DNA from 2 places in the Lysinibacillus sp. PWR01 genome. Region 1 is predicted to be linked to the other one. Evidence: a T-box and tRNA genes for the amino acid it is inferred to sense, from the RefSeq annotation. Region 1 holds a T-box; the other holds one or more tRNA genes.
The links. A T-box is a leader RNA that pairs with one kind of tRNA and senses whether it is charged. The one in region 1 lies ahead of cysS (cysteine--tRNA ligase), so its partner is inferred to be a tRNA-Cys.
Positions count from the first base shown of each region.

Region 2: it has a tRNA-Cys gene. The T-box ahead of cysS (cysteine--tRNA ligase) is inferred to sense a tRNA for this amino acid. The anticodon was not compared.

Region 1 covers NZ_JBHERJ010000100.1:31,926-35,340, reverse strand. Annotated here, with positions in the region: gene ACEVFT_RS23885 (Mini-ribonuclease 3) at 1-419, opposite strand, end outside; gene cysS (cysteine--tRNA ligase) at 404-1,804, opposite strand; T-box leader at 1,865-2,082, opposite strand; gene gltX (glutamate--tRNA ligase) at 2,133-3,415, opposite strand, start outside.
Region 2 covers NZ_JBHERJ010000067.1:31,854-35,268, reverse strand. Annotated here, with positions in the region: gene ACEVFT_RS13490 (hypothetical protein) at 1-440, opposite strand, end outside; gene ACEVFT_RS13485 (hypothetical protein) at 1,043-1,294, opposite strand; gene ACEVFT_RS13480 (hypothetical protein) at 1,735-1,923, opposite strand; gene ACEVFT_RS13475 (YvrJ family protein) at 1,929-2,102, opposite strand; tRNA gene ACEVFT_RS13470 (tRNA-Cys) at 2,144-2,214, opposite strand; gene ACEVFT_RS13465 (glutaredoxin family protein) at 2,349-2,591, shown strand; gene ACEVFT_RS13460 (sigma-70 family RNA polymerase sigma factor) at 2,735-3,325, shown strand; gene ACEVFT_RS13455 (hypothetical protein) at 3,329-3,415, shown strand, end outside.

The DNA.
Region 1 (3,415 bases):
TCCTCGATTATTTGAATAGCATATGCAATGATTTCGTAGAGGCGTTCTAGTTCATTTAATAAATATAAACTACCAAGCACCGCCTCAAAGCCTGAGCTATTACGATAGGTTTGGACATCAGTATTTTTTGGTACAGAGCCGGATTTGGCATTGCGTCCACGGCGGAACACAGCCAATTCCTCCTCTGTTAAATAATTTTCATCCATCATGCGATGAACAATCATAGATTGCGCTTTTGCTGATACGTAGCGAGTTGCCTCTCGATGAAGTGTATTAGGTTTAACACGACCAGAGCGTAACAAATATTCTCGGATTTTTTGTTCCAATACAGCATCACCCATATAGGCTAACGCCAGCGCATTTAATTGTTTAACATCTTCATTGCGAAGTTTATCCAACTTAATTACCCTCGTTTCCATCTAGTTCCTTGTCGTGTATCTTCTAAAATGATACCTTGGGCTTGCAAATGGTCACGGATCTCATCAGAACGAGCAAAATCACGATTTTTACGTGCCTCCACGCGCTCTTGTAGCAATGCTTCAATTTCTTCGTCTAATAGTTCTTCTTCTTTTGCGAATTCAATACCTAGGACGTCACCTAGTACTTCAAAAGTTTCAATAAAGGTTTCTAATACCTTCTTGCACGTATTGGCTTCATTTAAGTAAATATTAGCAATACGAGCTATTTCAAATAATACAGAAATCGCATTGGCTGTATTAAAGTCATCATCCATTGCCTCTTCAAACTGTGCTTTTTGTTCCGCAATTTTGCTAAGCCATTCTTCTGAATGGTCACCTAAGCTTACTGTAGTCGTAAGGCGATGTTTCACGTTGTTGTAAGCTGTACGAATGCGCTCTAAACCTGCAGCAGCAGCTTCTACTAAATCCTTCGCAAAGTTAATTGGATGGCGATAATGGACAGATAACATAAAGAAACGTAGTATCTGCGGGTCAATTTGTTTACGAATATCATTCACAAGAATGAAATTCCCAAGAGATTTGGACATCTTTTCATTATCTATATTAATATACCCGTTATGCATCCAATAACGAGCAAATGTCTTATTATTGTGTGCTTCTGATTGGGCAATTTCATTTTCGTGATGTGGGAAAGTTAAATCCTGCCCACCAGCATGAATATCAATAGTATCTCCTAAATGTTCACGAGCCATTACAGAACACTCAATGTGCCAACCTGGACGGCCATCTCCCCATGGGCTTTCCCAGAAAATTTCACCTGGCTTAGCCGCTTTCCATAAAGCAAAATCTAATGCATCATCTTTTTTCTCGCCTGCTTCAATACGAGCACCGATTTTTAAATCGTCAACTGATTGGTGCGATAGTTTACCATAGCCATCAAATTTACGAGTACGATAATACACATCTCCAGCAGACTCATAAGCGTAGCCCTTATCGATTAACACTTGAATAAATTGAATGATATCGTCCATATGCTCTGTCACACGTGGATGAACATCTGCTTTTTTGCATCCTAGTGCCATAACATCCTCAAAATAGGCTGCAATAAAGCGCTCTGTTAATTCATGCACTTCTTCACCTAACTCATTTGCTGCTTTAATAATTTTATCGTCTACATCCGTAAAATTGGACACAAACTTTACATCATAGCCTTTATATTGAAAATAACGACGTACTGTATCATAAACAATTACAGGACGTGAGTTCCCAATATGGATATAGTTATAAACAGTTGGACCGCAGACATACATTTTCACCTTACCTTCTTCTAGCGGGACGAAGGTTTCTTTTTGTCTTGTTAATGAGTTAAAAATTTGAATACCCATTGTATTTCACTCTCCTTTTCTGATGAATAAAAAAGCGCCCCTATCACTCCTAAAAGGAATGACAGAGACGCTTGATTTGCGTGGTTCCACTCTGATTGAAGGAAAAATCCTTCCACTTTGGACATCCTTTAACGGGGACGACTCGATAAAGCCTACTATCGTTCAGCCTTATGCTCAAAGGTGCATTTCAGTTTTGCCTAGGCTCAGACCACTTTCAGCCGATGATGGTCCTCTCTTAAGAGCATGCGCTACTTACTTCTCCTTATCAACGCTTTTTCAATGTAAATACATTTTACAACGAAAGAATAAATTGTCAATAAATTTCTCTTTATTGCGCAAATTTTTCTACACGGTCAATTGCTTTCTCTTTACCAATTAAACAAATGGCGTTTGGCAACTCTGGTCCATGTGTTTCACCTGTTGTCACAACACGGATTGGCATAAACAGATTTTTACCTTTATGGCCAGTTGTCTTTTGTACAGCTTTAATCGCAGCTTTTACCGCATCCGGTGTAAACTCTTCTAGTTCCTCCAATTGCGCTTTAAACGCTGCCATTACTTCAGGTACTTGCTCTCCTGCTAAAACCTCTTTTGCTTCTTCATCATATTCAATATGCTCGTTAAAGAATAGGCTAGATAATTCGACAATCTCTGCACCAAAGCTCATTTGGTCATGATAAAGTGCAATTAAATCCGTCGCCCATGCATGTTGCTCTGCAGTAAGTTCTTCAGGTAATAAGCCTGCTTTTTGTAAGTGAGGTAAAGATAGTGCGACCACTTCTTCTAAAGATAGTTTTTTAATATATTGATTATTCATCCATGTTAGTTTTTGCTTATCGAACATAGACGGTGAATTAGAAAGACGTTTTTCATCAAAGATTTTAATAAATTCTTCTTTTGAGAAAATCTCTTCTTCCCCTTCTGGAGACCAACCAAGTAATGCAAAGAAGTTGAACATTGCTTCAGGAAGATAGCCTAAATCCTTATATTGCGTAACAAATTGAATAATCGATTCATCACGCTTAGATAGCTTTTTACGGTTTTCGTTAATAATTAATGTCATATGACCAAAGCGTGGATATTCCCAACCAAATGCATCAAAGATCATCATTTGCTTTGGTGTATTCGATAAATGCTCTTCACCACGGAAAACGTGAGAGATTTCCATAAAGTGATCGTCTAAAACAACTGCATAGTTGTATGTTGGAATACCATTTGCTTTTACAAGTACCCAATCACCAATATCTTTAGACTCAAATGTAACTTGTCCACGAACTAAGTCCTCAAATTCATATGTTACATTTTCTGGAATGCGCATACGGATTGTATATGGCTCACCCGCCGCTTCTTTCGCTGCGACTTCATCTGCTGATAGGTGGCGGCATGTACCATCATAAGTTGGAGCTGCTACACCTCTTGCTTTTTGTTCTTCACGAGATGCTTCAAGTTTTTCAGAGGAACAGAAACACTTGTAGGCTACACCTTGCTCTAATAGTTTTTCAGCGTGCTCTTTATAAATATCAAGACGTTCCATTTGACGATAAGGCGCATAAGGTCCACCAATATCAATGGACTCATCATATTCAATACCTAACCATTTTAGGTTATCTA
Region 2 (3,415 bases), on a different contig from region 1:
GAACGTAATTCATTGACATCATATAATGGGTTTGTGTGCCATTCATAATCGAAATACTCTCCATTAATCTTAATAGTTACAATTGGGAATAAATTTACTCCAACAGATTGTGTAACTTCGATAACACTTGAATGACCATGGAAATGCGAAACAGCTTTAAATTCTGCGTTTTCGACAGTAAAAGTAATTACTGTCTGAAGTTCTTCCATAACTAAAGTAAGAACTTGTACAGGGGTAGTTCCTTTAGTAAATTCTCCGCCTAATGATTGTGTTATTAAAGCTCGAAGATCAGTATACTTAGCTTTAATAGCAGGGTAATGATTTAGTGAGTTGTTGATAAGCGTCTGCACACTTTCATTTGCCAATGCTTTTTCAACTAAATTGTTAACCTCATTTTTCGATAACTCTTTAATTCCTGATTTAGTTTGTTTTTCAGTCATTGTTTTCTCTCCCTTTTAAAGTATTTGAAGCAACATTTAGTATGATGTGCTTCATTACTATGTAAAGTGAAATACAACTGGAGATTTAAACTGCATTTTTAAATTTTTTTCAGGAAATATAAATTAAACCTATAAAACGAAATTATATGCTTTTGAATGGTTTGTTACGTTCTGAATAAGGAGGCTAATAGCTCTAATCTATGGAACTTGATAAAACGATTAAAGTAGTACATTTAGAATATAGGTAATATGCATTATAATTAATAGTTATTTTAATTAAATAGAATAGAATGATTCAGAGAGAAATAAAAAGTACAATTTTTTCTTTATATTGTTCTGAAAAATAATTTAGGACCTATTCGTGCATTTATTTTTAACCAATACTAAAACATCTCAAAAACTACGCCTTTTTGGCAATTATAATGAAGGCTCATAAGCACCAAATACAAAAAAGCAAGACCCGAGAATCCAATTATATACTTTTCATCTATTTAGCCTAAAAAATACTATGGATTATTATAAGAAGATATAGTATAGCTATTCTTTGTAGACTATCATAAAATTCCTATCATTCTGACTTTTGAAGATAAACTTTGCTTCTTTTAAGGTTTATTAAATCCATAAAAAGCCATTAGATAAATCCCGATAAACACTACTAATATAAACGAATTAAGGACAACTAAAATCATACGAGTGGGTCCCTTTATCCCTAAAATAGCAAATATTAGTCCTGAAATTCCTAAAATAAATGGAATTGTTATTCCAATTCCCAGAATATATTGAGGAGCCAATCCAATAAGAAATGTTAAAAACAAGAAAATTATTGATAAATACGTAAAAATTTTTCTTTGCAAATAGCACCGCCCCTTTGTATGTAAATGAAGGTTTGACTTTATTACAATTATACCACACGTGTTATTTACAGTTTTCATCACATCGAATAAACCATTCCTTGCCTGAAATCAACTTTGCCTTTTTTTATTTATAATAGTCAGTACTTAAAGATTATGAAAAAACCTTATTATCACCATTACATAATAATATAAAAGTTGCTCCATAAATGCTGATTTCCTGTTATTCTACTGTATAAAAAATGGTGTGGTAGGGGATGCGGTAGTAGAATGACTTTTAATTATCCTCAATTCCATTTTGCTAATAATATTTCTAATAGCATTTTTAATAGGAACGTTTGGATTTAAAGAAGCTTAAATCACTTATTAAAAATTAAAACCCATCAAATAAAATTAGGTAGTTCTTAACCTAAATTATTTGATGGGTTTATTTTGTTAATAGATCATGTTTCATTAGCATGAATCTGACAATATTCCCTCAATAAATTAGAAGAAATACTGGTATTTTGTATAAGATTTATTAGTAAATCGCGTTCTTTTGGGGACAGACTGTCACTCGCTAAACAATTTGTATAAAATGATTGCACTTCTCTTGCTTTACAGTAACAGGCCATTAATTTTTCAATTTCCATGTGGATTACCCTCCTTTCTTGTAATTAAGAGATTTTATAACTTCAGATAACTCCATGATGACAGCTTCTAATTTATCTATTTTCCTTTCAAAGCGAATGAACAGATAGACTGTTATGGCAATAGGGAATCCAAAATTTCCTATTAGGCTAATCCAAATTGGAACATTTTCTGGTGTCATAATGTAAATCACCCTCCCTCTTACTCCAAATTAGTAATATAAGGTGATACTCGGATTCGAACCGAGGATCCAGGTTTTGCAGACCCTTGCCTTACCGCTTGGCTATATCACCAAAATTGTAACTGTACTATGTAAAGAGGATTCTTCTGTAATAAAAACAACCTTCCTATAAAAAAAATATTATTTTGTCGTGGTTTCATTTCTTATGTTTTAATCCTCTTTATAGAAAAAAAGGAGGTCTCTAAGATGAAGTATGATATAACGGTATATTCAAGCGATGGATGTCAATATTGTGTTAGGTTGAAGGAGTGGTTAGAGGAAAATAATATTACTTATATTAATAAGGATATTAATGAAGAGCACGTATTAATGGAGTTTAAGCAATTTAATAGTAGCGCTATCCCATTTACTTTATTAGTCGCTGATAATAAAGTAGAGAGAATTATTGGTTATCAGCCAGAAAAAATAAAAGCTATATTAGATATTTAACTAAGTTGGATTAAATCACCTTTTTTGTATAAAAGGTGATTTTTTTTATCTTTTTAAGAACACTTGTTCTTATTTTAGTTTATAATATAGATACAACATTCACTTTATATAGAAAGAAGGCGGATAATAGGAGGGATTATTAAATGAAGAATGATAAACAAAAAATAGAGGAATTTTTCTATAGAAATAATGAGCAGGTTAACAATCCAATTATTAAAAGCTTTTTGTCGGATTCCCAAAATCTTTATTTGGTGCAAAAAGCGATCTTATATCCAACTGATTTGAATAAGAAACTCGTTGATGAATCTTTTCAATCGCACTATATAAATGTTAGGAAGATCAAATATGTAAGTAATTTAATTTATTTCTTTAGTTTAGATTTTGATAAAAAAAGAAGAAGGCTGCAAAATCGGTCTTTATTAATATTAGATAAGGGATTATCAGAGGAGGGGGAGACGACCCTAAAAGAGTTAATAGAAGATACACGCAATGAAAATGGTCTAGATCATTTAATTGGTGGAGGATTATTGGACAATATAGAAGATGTACAGCTCTTAAAGTCCTTGCAAAAACTAACGGTAAGACAGCTTCAAATTTTAGAGATGATTTATGTAAAAGAGCTTTCTATAAAAGAGATAGCTCAACTATTACAAACAACTCCCCAGAATATATCCAATCATCATAGAAAGGCTTTAAATAAACTCAATCATTCACTCGGAAAAAAGGAGGAATAAATTATGGGAAATTTAGAAAATCAACATACTGAAGAGACGCTAACAATAATCGAGAATTTCATCCCAAAAATTAAACATTGTTTACACAAT